Linked DNA regions of Pelosinus sp. IPA-1. The main gene of each other region encodes a partner of the protein of the gene in region 2 in a complex. Links are inferred from orthologs where the notes say so. Each region holds a gene or a part of one and is shown on either strand. Other genes may lie near its edges. The genes, in order: fliM and QSJ81_RS21985.

Region 1 (8,188 bases), on a different replicon or contig from region 2:
AAGGATTAACAAAAAGCTTGAAACTAAATGAATATCCAGTAATTGGTCAGTATTTTCCGCAACCCAAGACTAATTTTGAACCTGTTGATTTAGAACAAGAAAATTCTGACTTAACGCTAACACCTGCTAGCCCTCAAAATGTGCCACCAACGGTGATGCCGGACGTCCCTATGGTGAAAGGAAAAGTAGACGACACTGAGTTACAAAAACAAGCTAAAATAAAGCAACAAGAAGAAGCAAAACGTATTTCTAAGTTAGCTAGGTTGTATGGTGGCATGAAGCCTGATGAAGCAGTAGTTATCTTAAATAAACTAGATGATAATACTGTATTAGACATTTTGAGTAAAATGGAAGATGAACAAGTTTCGAAAATTATGGCACTACTTGATCCTAGTAGGGCAGCAAATTTAACACAAGCCATGCTTAGAGGCAAAAACATAAATTAGCCTTTAAACATAAAGAAAGATAAGTGAAAGGAGGTGAAAAAAATGGCTACAATGGTAAACGTGATTCCTGTAGAAACGAAACCAAAGGTTGTGCCACAGGGGGCTACTACAAAAGATAGCACCAAAAGTGATCAATCAACAACGGGTTTTGCCAAAGTGTTAAACAATCAGACTGATAAAAATGGCAAAGATGACAACACAAATACTAAGGATGATGCAAAGGCAAAAGACAACACTGCAACCCAATTAATGGCGGCAATGATGGGGATGGCTGTGCCAGCTATTGCTACTACAGTGACGTCAAATCCAAATTCTAATCAAAGTAGTGATAAACTTGCCAATGATTTGGGTGCAGATGACACTAAAGGTCAATTGTCTGAAGTAGCGGGTAATGGTTTAGTCACTGGCATGAACACTTCTCCCAGTCAATTAGCAGCATTATTAGCAAAAATGACGGACACAAATGCATCTGTAGACAGTAATAAAGTTGGCGAGCTAACACAAGCACAATTACAGGGAATATTACAAGTTAAGCAACTGCTTGGGCAGGCACAAACTGCAGATGTTTCTGCGAACAAAGTAGATTTGACTGCCAATAAGACATTACTAGGAACAATAGCTTCTTTTGCTGCTGTAGACAATAGTAACGGAGTAGTAAAAAGTAATAGTGCAGCGCAAGTTGATAGCAAAAAAACAGCTCTAGATCGAGTAACTACAGGAACAACTACGACGGAAGATCTTGCAGAATTGGTTGGTACTGCTGATGTAAAACATGTGACAGCTCCTCAATCAGTAGTAAATGTTGTTGATGCAATAACAAGTGATAGCAAAGAAAATACAATATTGACAGGTGGTAAAGCGCAGTTAAGTGCAGAAAATGCTTTAGTAGACGAAACAGTAAAAGATACAGATACTTTTGCTAGCTTGCTGAATCAGCAGGTAGTAAAAAATGAAAATCAAGTTGTTGTTTCAGATGCAAAGCAAGTACCGCAACAACCAGTAAAGGATCCGTATAATATTGCATCACAAATTGTTGAACAAGCACGTGTAGTTACTGGGCAGAAAAACACGGAAATGATCATCCAACTAAAACCTGAGCATTTGGGAGAATTAACTTTAAAAGTGACAGTTGATAGCGGTGTTGTTAGCGCAAGTTTCCATTCCAATAATAGTGAAGTTCGCAGTATTATTGAGGCATCACTACCTCAGTTAAAGCAAGATCTGTCCAATCAAGGCTTGAAGATTGAAAATGTAGGTGTGTATGCAGGTTTAGGCGATTTTTTCTCTAATGGACAACAGCGTGAAAACCAACAACAACCTAGCGTGAAAGTACATAACAAGAAAATAGAAGAAGATTTTCTTGAAGCAATCGATTCAACTGGTGTAACGGAATCGACTTCTGACGGTTCAGGCGTAGATTATCGTATATAAAAGGAGGAGAATACGTTATGAGTGTTACTGTTACTACAAGTGCTACTGGCACAACTACAGTTTCCACTGAGCAAAAGACTTCATCAGGTTTAGGTAAAGATGATTTTCTAAAGCTATTGATTACACAAATGCAATATCAAGATCCAACGAAACCGATGGATAATACGGAATTTGTTGCACAACTAGCCCAGTTCTCTAGTTTGGAACAAATGAATAATTTAAATACTTCCATGAATGGTGTACAGGCTAGTGGTATGATTGGCGATAGTATAAAATGGACATCGGATGATGGAAGTAAAACATATACTGGAGCTGTAAGTGGGGTTAGTCTGTCTAACGGGAAAGCTAGTTTGGTGACGCAAGTCGATGCAGCAAGTTATCCGGAATTTACTCCAACGGCAGCAGCTGATTTTGTCGGTAAACAAGTTAGTTGGACTGATAGTAGCAAAGTATCACATACGGGTATAATTTTTACAGCACCAGTTTTGAGTGCTGATGGCAAAAGCTTTACCGCTACGGCAGTAACTTTTGATAAAGATGGGAATGTAGTAAAAGATGCAAGTGGGAATGTAGTACAAAATACTTTTAGTTCCACACAAGTTAAGAGTCTTATTGTTAATACAACAGTGGATATGGGTAAAGTTACTACTGTTACAAAATAGTAGCTTTAGCAGGAGGTTAGAAAGATGACAGATAATAGTATTTACCGCTTGCAACAACCCCTGATTCCTGTAAATAATCTTGCTAGTAATTTGAGTAGTAATGCAAATGGTCAAATTAAGAACAATGCTACACCTTTTAATCAGATTTTAACTAAAGAGATGGCGGGTGTAACCTTTTCACAGCATGCTTTAGAACGGCTACAAAGCAGAAATATTAAATTGGGACAAGCTGAATTAGGTAAATTAAATGACGCAGTGGAAAAAGCTGCACAAAAAGGAGCTAAAGAGTCACTGGTATTTATGAGTAATAATAATCTGGCTTTAGTGGTAAGCGTAAAAAATAAAACAGTAATTACTGCTATGGACGGTACAAATACCCGTGATAATGTATTTACTAATATTGATAGTGCGGTAATTGTATAAGGCTGGACCTTTAAAGGAAGCCTTTGACTGTTGAATGATTGATACAGTCCTAATAAAAAAAAGTGAGGTCGATTTATTATGATGCGTTCCTTATACGCTGCTATTTCCGGCTTGCGTAATCATCAAACCAAAATGGATGTTATCGGCAATAACATTGCTAACGTAAATACAGTTGGTTTTAAATCTGGTAGTGTTACCTTTCAGGATATGTTAAGCCAAACGCTATCAGGTGCTTCTAGTGGTTCAGGAAATACAGGTGGTACTAATGCCATGCAGGTTGGTCTTGGTGTAAGTGTAGCTTCGATTAATACGAATTTTAGTGATGGCAGTACCCAATCAACAGGTGTACAAACTGATCTAGCCATTACAGGACAGGGCTTTTTTGTTGTCGGTGATGCCCTAAATCAACAGTATACTCGCTCTGGTAATTTTACTTTTGATGCATTAGGTAATTTCGTAAATGGCAATGGTGTTAAGGTTCTGGGGTGGCAAGGCAATAGTTCCGGTGTGGTTGATACAACTGGTCCTATAGGAGGGATAACGGTTCCTGTTGGTTCTAGCATGCCTGCCAAAGTGTCAAGTACCCTTTCGGTGGTAGGAAACTTATCAGCAAGTGCGAATCCGTATGGAACAGCAGCTCAACGAATCGCTGCAGCCAATACACTAGCTACCGCAAATACAAATAAGACGGCTGCAGATGCCGCTGCTTTAGCTGCAACTAATCAAAGTAATACTGATGCTGCAGCAAGTACTGCAGCCGCAGCAGCAAGCAGTGCAGCAACCCAAGCAAAGGTAGACGCAACTAATGTAAGCTCACTCATTGGCATTGCCCAAACCGCTGCAAACGCATTATCTGGAGCGGGGCTAACGGCGGCAAACGCAGCAGCAGCCCAAACAGCTGCGAATAATGCAGTTACAGCGGCAACCGCTGCAGTGTTGTCCGCAACAGCAGCAGTAACAAATGCAACAGCAGCAACATTAGCATCTGCAACATTAGCAAAGAACGATGCAATAGCAGCAAAGAACGATGCATTAGCATTACAAGCAGCCGCAAACGCATTGTCTGGAGCGGGATTAACTGCGGCAAATGCAACAGCAGCCCAAAGTGCAGCAACAACAGCAGTATTATCTTCAGGAACAGCAGCAACAGACGCAGGAACAGCAGCAACAACGGCATCCACTGCAGCATCAAATGCAGCGGCAACGGCTGCAAATTCAGCTGCATTATCAGCAACGGCAAATGTAACAGCAAAGGCGGCAGCTGACGCTGTAACAGCAGCTACAGATGCAGTTAAAGCAGCAAATGACAAATCTTCGGATCAACCGGCTTCGCTGAATGTATATGATACCCAAGGGAATGCATACAAGTTAAGTGGGACATTTGAGAAGACTGGAGCTAACGTATGGACCTTTACGCCGGCAGCTACAGTAACAAATGGAAATGGTGCAGTTGTAGCAAATGTTACTACTTCAGCACCAATAACTCTTGCTTTTGATGCGTTGGGCAAGTTACAAACAAACCCAGCTGCAACCATTACAATTAATCCTGCAGGTGGTCCATATAGTGGCGCGGGTGCGTTTACGATAACACCTGACTTCTCTACTATGACTCAATATGGTACTGATACAACCGCTAAGATGGATAGCTCAGACGGATATACAGCAGGTACATTAACTGCTGGAGGCGGTATCACGATTGCTAGTGATGGTACGATTGTAGGTACTTTTACTAATGGTAAAAAAATGAACTTAGGACAAGTTGCTATGGCTACCTTTAATAACCCAGGTGGCTTGCTTAAATCCGGTGATAGTCTATATACCTCATCAAGTAACTCAGGTCAAGCCCAGGTTGGTAAGGCTGGTACTGGTGGCCGTGGTACTTTAACTCCTGGTAGTTTAGAAATGTCCAATGTGGATTTAGCACAACAATTTAGTGATATGATTGTTACCCAACGTGGATTCCAAGCTAATTCTAAAATCATTACTACAGATGATTCTATGTTGGAAGAACTTGTAAACCTTAAACGTTAATAGTATAGGGGGATAATATCCCCCTTATCTAATCAACATTAATCTTTGGAGGATATAATATGATAAAAGTGGCGCGTCTTAAATCACAAGAAGAGTTTGTCTTAAATGCTGAATTAATCGAAACGATTGAAGAGACCCCTGATACGGTCATTACTCTTACTGGTGGTAGGAAAATAATCGTAGAAGAATCAATGGATGAGGTAGTGCGCAAAGTTATGGATTACCGGCGAGCTATTTTTGGTAAATTTCGATAAAAAAATAAATTTATTGAGATGAGTCTTAAAAAAAGAAAATTATATGATAAATAGAAAATCCTTGTTATCTTATCATTTGAATAAAGTATTATGTAAGATGCCTTATTTTTCCGAGATCCTAAAGATAAGACATTATTAAAATGGCGATTTACAGTGTAGTACGTTTAGATGAAATTGGAGGTGTAGCAGTGGCTGATGGTGAAAAGAAGTTTTCTATGATGATGATTGTAGGAATGATTGTAGTTGGTTTATTGTTAGCGGGAGGGATTTCCTATTTTATTGCTACTAAAATTGTCTCAGACAGAACGGTAGATAAGAAATCTTCTCAACGAGATCCAGGGGTTTTTGTTAAATTAGGTGATGCAAAAGATGGATTAATTATTAATATTGGCGGAGCAAATAGTGGACGTTATCTAAAAATTGGGCTTATTGTAGAATTAAAGCCTGATAAAAAGAGTGCAGCGGCTACAGGAAAAGGTACTTCTCCTGAGGAAGTAAAGTTGGCTGATACAGCAGTATATGTGTTACGATCGCAAAAAATTGAAGATTTTGATCCTTTAAAGCAAGAACAATTAAAAGAACTTCTAAAAAATGAAATTAATAAAGCGTTTGGTGACGATAGAGTCTACGATGTATATATTACTAATTTTGTTTTACAGTAGATTTAAAAATTATGTCATATTATAATAAGTAATAGATTAGATGGGAAAGGAGGGGGAATATTGGCAGGATCAGATGTATTATCACAATCTGAAATCGATGATCTATTGTCTGCCTTATCTACGGGTGTAGTGTCTGCTGAAGAAATTAAGGATGAGCAAAAGCAACGAAAAATTAAAGCTTATGATTTTAAAAGACCTGATAAATTTTCTAAAGATCAAATTCGTACACTGTATATGTTGCATGAAAATTTTGCTCGACTTATGAATACTTACCTTTCTGCACATCTTCGGACAATTGTACATATTGATGTAGCTTCTGTTGATCAGTTGACCTATGAAGAGTTTATTCGTTCATTGCCAAATCCAAGTGTGATTGGTGTGTTCCAAATGCGTCCTCTTAAAGGAAATGCAATTTTAGAATTTAATCCTAATGTCATCTTCTCTATTATTGATCGACTATTTGGCGGGCCTGGCTTACCACCAACAAAAACTCGCTCTTTAACGGACATCGAAGAAGCTATTGTTAAAAGGGTTATTAATAAAACCTTAGAATGTTTTCAAGAAGCTTGGAAGCAGGTTGTCGCAATAGAACCAAAATTAGAAATAATGGAGTCAAACCCTCAGTTTACTCAGATTGTACCGCCTAATGATATGGTTGTTATTATTACTTTACATATTAAAATTGGTCAAGCTGAAGGATTAGTTAATATTTGCATTCCTTATTTAGTTCTTGAACCAATTATGTCTAAATTAACAACGACTTATTGGGTTGCGTCTTCGGTAGCAAAACAGGCATTGCCGGAGCATATTAATGCTATACAACGTAAACTAGAGAAAGCTTTTATCCCTCTATTTGTTGAGTTAGGTAAAACTACAATAACCGTACAGGAACTACTAGGTTTAACGGTGAATGACGTTCTACAGTTAAATAGCAAAGTTGAAGAGGATTTAGATGTTATGGTCGGTCAAAATAAAAAATTCAGAGGTAAACCAGGGATTTCTGGGCACAAAGTTGCATTACAAGTTACAAAAGTGATTTCTGAAGGAGATGAAAATAATGAGTGAAGGCTTTCTTTCCCAAGATGAGATTGATGCTTTGCTGAAGGGCAGCGAGGCGACTTCATCCTCTCCAGCCCCTGACTTATCGGATATAGAAAAAGATGCTCTTGGTGAAATTGGTAATATTTCTATGGGCAGTGCAGCAACGACATTATCAGTGCTGCTTGGTCGACGAGTATCAATTACTACACCACGTGTATCTGTATCTAATCTAGAAGATATAAAGGGTCAGTATCCTCTTCCTTATTTAGTTATTGAAGTTGGATATACGCATGGTATTCTCGGAACGAATGTGCTAGCGATAAGAGAACAGGATGCTTTAATTATTGCAGATTTGATGATGGGGGGGGATGGAACAAATCCACCAACTGAATTGAATGAGCTATATATGAGTGCCGTGAGCGAAGCTATGAACCAGATGATGGGAGGGGTTGCTACCTCCATGTCAACTATGTTCCGTAAAAAAATAGATATTTCGCCACCTAGTGTTAACCTAATCGATTTTGCTGTTGCTTCTAGTATTACAAATGCTGTTGGGACAAATGATGATATTGTTCGTGTTGCTTTCCGTATGGAAGTAGAAGATTTAATTGATAGTGAAATTATGCAAATCTTACCGATTGATGTTGCTAAGGAAATGGTTGATAGCTTAATAAATGCTGTAGAACCAGTAAATGCACCACCTGCTGCTCAAGCGCCTAAAGTAGCAGCTTCATCACCACAAACACAAGCGCCGAAAGTCCAGCAGCAAGTTGCTATGCCAGTACAACAACAATCTGCTCAGCATGTGAATGTGCAACCAGTGCAGTTCGCACCGTTGATGCCAGGAACTATGCCTGCTACTGATACAAATATTGATCTTATAATGGATGTCCCGTTACAGGTCACTGTGGAGTTAGGGCGAACCCGTAAGTTGATTCGAGATATTTTAGAGTTGGCACCAGGTTCAGTTGTTGAACTAGATAAATTAGCTGGAGAACCCGTAGATATATTAGTAAATGGAAAATTGATAGCCAAAGGTGAAGTTGTAGTTATTGATGAGAATTTTGGTGTTCGAATTACTGACATTATTAGTCCACTAGAACGTACCTATAATTTGCAGTAAGACTATTTTTTTATTAATGATTGATTAATATAAGTTATAAGTAATTAGGGGGAGATATAGAAATGGCAACGAGAGTATTAATTGTTGACGATGCTGCGTTTATGCGCATGATGGT
Region 2 (8,263 bases):
AGCATGACTGGTTTTTCCGGTAATGGTGCCCCATCTTTCGTAAATGCAATATATTGTTCCAACGAAATAGGGTGGTAACCATTGGCCTTTAAGTAGGATAAATGACTAATTAGTGTTTCTTTCGTAACTGTATATTCATTATTGATAGTTCCCCCTACGTCATGGTAACAGATAATGGGTACACCTCTATCTGCTGCCATGGCATTAGAAGAAAAAATAAACTGAAAGACAGCTACCAAAGTAATAATCCATCTCTTTGGCATAGGATCCTCTCCTTTTTTACTTCTTACCAGATAATTTGATACTGAAGATCATATTGACGAGATCCAAAATGTAAACCACTTGAATTGAGGAGACGATTTGTCCTTGCACCATATTCTGCTCCCACAATCAACGCATGATTGGGAGAAAAATTATGTCCATACTCCAAACGGAAACTTGGTTCAAAGTCATTTGGATCTGGCCTATCCCTGCCCCAAGCTAAGGTAGTAGTAGCTTCCCAGTAACCTTTAGGAATGACCCAACGTTGGGTGAAACCAGTTCCATAAGCCTGCCTAACGGTAGGACTTTCATACACTGTATCAAGTCCATTAATTTGTTGAAGTTTATAGTTACTACGATTAACAAAAACAAACCAATCTACACTTTTCCTTTCATTGTCAAACAAGGTACGATCCCATCTAAGATCATAACTATTCACTTGATTGCCATCGCTATAAAGGCCGCGAGTAAAGTTAAAGGAATACGTATCTTTTAGACCTACTTGCCGTGTAAATCCTATCCGATAATTTGATGACATAATACGCCCTAGAAGTTCTGCATTTGCTGGGTTTAATGCCTGTACATCCAAAATAGGAGTTCTTTCAAAGTCTAAGTTTAATACTGCATGATCATTAAAATAGTAATTATTATAAACACGATACCCTGAAAAGGTTCCACTGCTTTGATAACTATCTACCCATAATCTCGTATCAAACTTCATTCCAAGATATTGTAAACCTATTGATTTGCTTTTCAGAGTGGTACTTTCATTAACGTCTTTATCGGTAATACGATTTGTACCAATGCTAGCTAATACAGAATAGCTGCCACCAATGTTCTGATCCGAAGTAACCACAAACTGCCTGGATTCAATTCCCTTATAGTCGGAAGTATAGATATAGGAAAAATCCGCTCCTCCTTTACGCCTACTGTCATAGCTCGCAATTGCTGCTTGGCTTATGGCATTTCGAGCATATTTCTCTCTGAGAATACCAACAGCTTGACCTGCTGCATGATAGTCACCCACAGTTACAGCACTCTCTACCATTCCCGCGTTACCCACTAACTGTCCACCAGGCAGTTTTGCTAAAGCTGCAAATTGTTCATAAGCCTGACGAGGCATTTGGTTATCAGCTAAGGAACTGGCCATTTCCTGACGAAAAGCTGGAATATCGGGAAATTGTTCAACTACTAATCCATAAATGGATTTACCTGCCGCATACCGATTTTTAGCAACAAAATCATAGGCATCATCTAAAATAACCTCGGCACGTTTGGGATCTTCCTTCAATACTTGCCGGTAAAGTTCTGTCCCCTTCGCCACATTCCCCTCAGCCATATAAGAATAGGCTAGGCCTAATTTTACGTTAACTGAATTAGGGTCACGCTTTAATATATGTTCGTATACTTTCTCTGCCTTCTGCAATTGTCCACTGCGAAGATAAGAATCTCCTAACGCTTGAAGACCAAAATTAGGGATCTTGCCGTAATCAGGCCATAAACGTTCACCTTCAGAGATAGCTGTTTTATAATCTGCATTCAATCTTAAAGCAGTAATATAATCACCCTGCATCCACACATCAGCCGTTCCATCTTGAATATATGGTTTGAGCAAAAGAATAGCTCTAGCTTCATCCCCAACTCTTATGTATGAAATTGCCATGTCATAGTTTATCTGACGTCGTTTATTTATTCCTTCATCACCTGCTGGAACTAAACTAAGTGCCTTTTCAAAATCAGCTACAGCAGCCGTATGTTGGTTCATCAAGACTAATACTGACGCTCTACTGAGATATACATCTATATCATCAGGATTTTTATCTAAAAGTAACTTATATATCTTATTACCAGCCTCTACTTCACCCATCCGCAGCAATGACTGCGCTTCCCATATTAAAGCTTTGTGATCACCAGTTACTGCAACTTCATGAAATAGTTTTTGGGCTGCTTTATAGTCGCCTGTTTGATAATAAGCTCCTGCTACACTAACTTTTACATATGTAGGCACTGTTTTACTATTTAACTTTTCAAACATCTCAATCGCTGCTAAATTATTACCTGCCCAGTTAAGAACAACGACATAATCATATTGAACTTCTTTATTATCAGGATATTTCTGATACAACTGCTTGAAAATATCTAAAGATTCGGAAAATTGTTGAGACCTAGCTAGTGCAATTGCATATTCTTTAGCAGCTACTAAATTTTCTTTATTTTGATTATAAGTTAGTTGCTTTTCTGACAGATTCGGATCTTCAGCAGCAATAACTACCCCAAGATTCGACAACATTAACGTAAAGCATAATCCTGATATCCAATTTCCTACTTTCATATCTGCTCACCGTCCCCAAAATAGTTTAGTCTATTTGTCTAAAACCTTAAAAAGAGTATCCATTAAGGGATAATAATTCCATCTGCTATTTTAATAATAGTATATATTGATAATTATTATCGGTCAATATATATTTTCTCTTTATTGTTGTTATTTATTATATTTTTTCTTTATACACTTCTTACCATCTTTTTTATACTTAGTTACCAACATATTCACACAATAAAAAAGGTGAATAGAACTCTACCCCCTTGTAGAACTCCATTCACCTTTTTATTTTAGAAAGATAAACTATAAATAAGTCAATTCTAAATGTAGCTTTGTTTCCCCAGCCTCAAATTCCATCCTTAGTTGTGATACGTTCTTCTTATACAAAATAAAATGATTGTCACCCACAATTGTAAGTGGAGGTGTTATGCGATAATAATAACCCGTTCCCGCCAACAAGGCTTTCGCCCTTCCCGCTATCATATTCACTAGCTCAGCAACCCCATCATATAGTTCTTCATCTGCCAATTCTATTACCCTAATACCAGTCATAAAAGAAACAATTGTGGCTGCATGCTGTTTACTCATTGCCATAGACAATATTGCATTTCGCTCACTTAGAATCATCATGACTCCAGTGATTTCACCCTTACTGTTCTTGGAATTTTCAGCTTGCTGTTTAATCTCACAACATTCCAGGCCAACCATAGTACTAAATACATCCGACACAGCTTGGGCTAAGCATTTTTGCAACAATATAGGATCTTCAATTTCCATATCATTACATCCCCTCTCCCATACATTCTAATACTTTCTTCATTAATTCTTCAATAGTAAATGGTTTTACTAGATAATTAATGGCTCCAGCTTGAATGGCTCTTATAATATTTTCTTTTTCACTCTCCGTGGTAACCATCATAATGGGTATATGTTTTAAGGAGGCTGTATTTTTAACCTTTTCTAAGAAAACTAAACCATCCATCCCTGGCATATTCCAATCTAATAAAATTAGAAGGATCTCTTCACCAGACTGTTCTAGTATAGTGAAAGCCTCCATCCCATCTGCGGCTTCCACTAGTTCGTAATCAAGCAATTCGACTCCGCTACGAATAATTTTTCGGATGATGGCCGAGTCATCTACTGATAATATTTTCACAACTCCCACTCCTTACGCGATAAAAATTGGCATTTTTATAATTCTCGGCTTCATAGCATTCTTTATAATCCAAAAAGACTTCTGAGTTCCCTAAAATTAATACACCCTTAAGTAAGAGGGATTTGTTAATTTTTCTGAAGACTTCTTCTTTGAATTGCTCGGAAAAATAGATCGCTACATACCGGAAAAAGATTACATCAAATAAACCTAAACTTGCAAAACTATTTTGCAAGTTAAATTGCCTGAATTGAACACTATTCTTAATTTTTTCGTCCAATAACCAAATACGCCCTTCCTGACGAAAATATTTATCTCGATAGCTCTCTTGCATTCCACGCACCATGGAAATATTGTCATACTTACCCATTTTAGCCATGCGCAGCACAGTGTGGGAAATATCAGTGGCAATTATTTCGAAATGATCTAGGGTAACATCTTTAATGTTCTGCTCTGCCAGGTAATTATCAATACACATGGCGATTGAATAGGGCTCTTGTCCCGTGGCACAGGCAGCACTCCAAATTCGAATTTTTCCACATACACCTTGCCTAATTTGCTCAATGTATTCTGGCAACAACTTATCCTCTAATGCTTGCCAAGGAGTTTTATCTCTAAACCATAAGGTTTCATTTGTTGTGATGGCATCAATAATTTGTTCCGCCAGGGTTGTCTGTTTCTGCTGGCTTAGCATGCGATATAGTTCATCAAAACTAGATAAGCCAAATGTAATTAAAAATTTGGAAAGCCGACTCTCAATCAAATAGGCTTTCTCATCGCGAATGACAATTCCACACTGTTCTTCAATGTATTTTTGAAATAAATGAAATGCTTGGGACGACAAGTTGGTACTCATTGATCATCCCCCCTATATTAATAATGAATTAATTTATACAGTAAAGCGTTTTGCCAATTCTTGCAATTTATTAGACACAATTACAAGTTTATCCGCAGCCTCAGTTGTTTGAACTCCCTTTGCTGCCGTATTATTAGAAGCTTTATCCATCTCATTAATACTTCTAAATATTTCCTCTACATTTACAGCAATTTTTTGTGAAGCATTCGCTACATCTTTCATTCCCACAGAAGCACTTTCTGTATTTTTGGCCAAATCCCCCGCCGTCAAGGATAGATCGCCAACTGAGCGAGCAATCTCTTTTACTCCTAGAGTACTTTCTGCCGCACCTCTTGCTACATCACGAGATTTTTCTGCAATATCACCAATTTCATTTGATATAACATTCACTTTTTCGGCAGCGATAATTACGGCGGCCGAAATATCCCCAACGACAGCCGATTGTTCTGTGACCGCCACTGCAATGTTATTGCTATTGTCATTAATAGCGCTAATTACTTGAGTAATGCCACTTACCGCCTGAACAGCTTCTGCCATTTCCGCCTGCATTGTTTCTATCTGATTGGCAATCTCATCTGTTGCCCCTGAAGTTTGTTTTGCTAATTCCTTAACTTCATTGGCTACAACGGCAAACCCCTTCCCTGCATCACCTGCACCTGCAGCTTCTATGGCTGCATTTAAGGCTAGCATATTGGTTTGATCTGCAATATCATTAATTAAATTTATTACCTTACCTATCTGTCTTGATACACTACTTAACTTTTGTATAATAACAGTAGTTTCCTGAGCTCTCATTTCTGCATCTTTTGCTACAGAAATTGAACGTTCGCAATTCTTACTTACTTCACTTAACGATGAATTTATCTCTTTAACAGCAGTCACTACATCTGTTACAGAGCATGAAACATCTTTTGCAGAACCAGCAACCAAATTGATCCCGCCGGATATTTTATCTACCAGAATACTAACTTGATCCAAGTTAACGGAAGCCTGCTCAGAAGCTGATGCTAAGCTATGAATCGTTGCAGATATTTCTTCCGTGGCAGCAGAAATGGAATTAATGTTACCACTGAGCTCTAGAGATGTGATTGCTCCATTATTCACGCTCACAGTAATTGCTTCAGTAGCTTCGCTTGCCCCACTAATAACAGCGCTCATCTCTTCGCTATTGGCTGCTACCACTTCAGCAACAGACAACATATTACTAGAAGATTCATTTAAGATAATGGCTGTATCGTATATTTCCTTGTTCATGTGATGCATCGTTTCCACCAGTCTATTAAAAGACAAAATTAACTTCCCCATCTCATCTTCAGAATTCACCTTGCCCTGCACAGTAAGATCTCCTCTCTCGACTTGGGCCATGAGAGACTGTAATTCTTTTACTGAGTTTGTACTAAGGCGTGTAATCAAAACAACGAGAGTAAGAGCCGCTAAAAAACTGACTACAAGTAAAATCGACATATTCTTGGTGGCTGCCTTTGTTATTGCGGAATTACTTGCTGCTTTCTGACCAGCTTGCGCCATTTGCAACTCCATTAAGCGATCAATAATTTGACTGAGTTCTACTGAATATTGATTCCCTTGCGTCGAATAAAGAGCATAAGCTGCTTGATTCTGACCTGTCAACGTCAGCCGCAGAACATCGTCCAAAATAACAGCCCATTTTCCTTGAATGGTTTTTAGCTTATTGAATTCCTGACGCACTTCTGGTGATTGAATATTTTTTTCAAAATTATTCAATTCCGTGTCCATTGTTTTATGCAACTCAGCTACAGTATTTACATACTGTTTCTTCTTCTCTATATCATCTTCTGAGATCAATTGTCCAATACTCACACGAATACGCTGATAAGCCATTCCAGCTTGTGCAATATCTCCAATCGATAGTGTATTTATCTCATATAACTCAGCATCAATTACCTCAATTTCTTGGATATTACGTATACCTACTACCCCCACCAGGGCGGTAAGAATGACGATTATCATAAAGCTCACCATAAGTTTTTTACCAATGTTTAAGTTTCTAAACCATTGCACGCTACCCTCTCCCATCACATCTTCTTTATACAACATCAATTATTTTTTCTATATCTAGCAGTAACATAACCTGTTCATCTAGTTTTACTACTTCTGAAATAAATTGCCCTTCTACATTCCTTATATTCGCTGGCGGCAGTTCACACATCGCAGACGTTACATCAACTACTTCTCCCAAATTATCAATAAGAAACCCGATCTGCTCTCCATGAGATACCCTTTTAAGGATAATACACCGAGAACTTATCCTATCATTTTTCTCTACAAAATGTAATACTTCAGTCAAATCAAATAGGGTAACTACCTGTCCCCTTACATTTAATAATCCGACTATATGAGCTGCTCCACCGGGGACAGATGTATATTTGATATTACGATTAATTTCTTTCGCCAAGGTAATATCAATACCACACAAGCTGCTTCCAAGATAAAAGGTCAAAACTTTTCCTGTCATGTTAAGCATCCTCCACTTGCACAGCCGCAACTTTTTCCAATAAATCCTTACGATCAAACTTACATCCGTAGGAGTTAAAACCAGCCTTTAGCATGGCTTTTTTTTGTATTTCATTTTGGGACTCATCAGATACCGCGATCACTGGTATCTCCGCCAAATTTTCATCAGCACGAATACGTTGTAACATTTCCATACTGTCCATATCGAGGGCAGTGACAACAACATCAATTTTTTGCTGACGAAGAAATCGTAATGCCTCTCTTCCATTCTGAGCGACAAAGACTTGATAGCCAGCATATCCTAAGTACTTTTTCACAAGTCTTTTACAAAACGGTGTATCTTCTACTAGCAGCACATTTTTAACTACCTTTTGTAACTGATTGTTTCCCCAAGGGATTTCTTGCAGTGGTACTGCCATTTCCAATAGTTCATATAAATCCAATAATAATACAATTTTTCCATTTACAATCGTAGATCCTAATAAGCCTTTGGACTGTATGTCATCCTCCGTCATCAGTAAGTCAATTTCCACTGTGTCTTGAATTTTTCCTACTAGAATGCCAACAGACTCTTTGACTGTTTTAGGATGAATGACATACCTTTTTTCTCCTACACTTTCTTGATAAGCAACCGGAAGATACTTTTCTGGCCTGATTAATTCTACAATATTTCCCTGGAAATGATAAAATTCTTTGTCGCCAATTCGTTCAATTTGGTGAGAACTAATTTCATTAACCCTAGCTACCATAGATAAATGTAAGGCAAATGTCTCCGGTCCAGAACACTGAAATAGCAATATTTTTTGTAAATGTTCTCTTTTCGCTTCTCCTGCTGCCAATTCGATTTGCGAATTAGTAGCTTCCTCTTCGGTAAACACTAGAGCAGCTTCGGCAATGCCAGTGGCATCCAGCACCATGGCAATACTGCCATCACCTAAGATAGTGACTCCAGAATAAACCTTTCTATCTCTTAAATGAGTTGGCATTGGCTTAACCAAAATTTCTTCTCGCCCATGAATTTCATCGACAATAAGGCCAAAAATGTTTTTCTTAACTTTTATGATTAAAATCCGTGTTATGCGTTTATTCTGTTTTTCTGGCAGTTTCAATCCAATTACTTCTGCCAAGTGAATAATCGGGACTAATTTTCCCCGCAGCCACAAAACTTGCTGCCCTTGAA

The links.
Region 1: the proteins of QSJ81_RS21985 (region 2) and fliM are in contact, whole or in part, in a crystal structure (PDB 1F4V), measured with the Escherichia coli proteins. The link is inferred for Pelosinus sp. IPA-1 from one-to-one orthologs.

What each region holds. Positions count from the first base shown.
Region 1 is NZ_BSVC01000004.1:569,443-577,630, reverse strand. The notes cover bases 5,140-7,971. They hold fliM (flagellar motor switch protein FliM), read left to right. Parts: upstream 5,140-5,969; coding sequence 5,970-6,974; downstream 6,975-7,971. Other genes in these bases: fliY (flagellar motor switch phosphatase FliY), read left to right, coding at 6,967-7,971; QSJ81_RS12655 (flagellar basal body-associated FliL family protein), read left to right, coding at 5,436-5,909; QSJ81_RS12660 (flagellar FlbD family protein), read left to right, coding at 5,140-5,247. Also shown: QSJ81_RS12685 (MotE family protein), read left to right, coding at 1-446; QSJ81_RS12680 (flagellar hook-length control protein FliK), read left to right, coding at 489-1,877; QSJ81_RS12675 (flagellar hook capping FlgD N-terminal domain-containing protein), read left to right, coding at 1,895-2,539; QSJ81_RS12670 (TIGR02530 family flagellar biosynthesis protein), read left to right, coding at 2,564-2,962; QSJ81_RS12665 (flagellar hook-basal body complex protein), read left to right, coding at 3,041-4,993; more of QSJ81_RS12660, read left to right, coding at 5,053-5,139; more of fliY, read left to right, coding at 7,972-8,073; QSJ81_RS12640 (response regulator), read left to right, coding at 8,136-8,188. UniProt on the Escherichia coli protein: FliM is one of three proteins (FliG, FliN, FliM) that forms the rotor-mounted switch complex (C ring), located at the base of the basal body.
Region 2 is NZ_BSVC01000010.1:123,208-131,470, forward strand. The notes cover bases 2,051-4,957. They hold QSJ81_RS21985 (response regulator), read right to left. Parts: upstream 3,738-4,957; coding sequence 3,363-3,737; downstream 2,051-3,362. Other genes in these bases: QSJ81_RS21975 (tetratricopeptide repeat protein), read right to left, coding at 2,051-2,593; QSJ81_RS21980 (chemotaxis protein CheX), read right to left, coding at 2,885-3,358; QSJ81_RS21990 (CheR family methyltransferase), read right to left, coding at 3,715-4,590; QSJ81_RS21995 (methyl-accepting chemotaxis protein), read right to left, coding at 4,624-4,957. Outside these bases: poly-beta-1,6-N-acetyl-D-glucosamine N-deacetylase PgaB, read right to left, coding at 1-263; more of QSJ81_RS21975, read right to left, coding at 287-2,050; more of QSJ81_RS21995, read right to left, coding at 4,958-6,630; QSJ81_RS22000 (chemotaxis protein CheW), read right to left, coding at 6,656-7,084; QSJ81_RS22005 (hybrid sensor histidine kinase/response regulator), read right to left, coding at 7,086-8,263. UniProt on the Escherichia coli protein: Involved in the transmission of sensory signals from the chemoreceptors to the flagellar motors.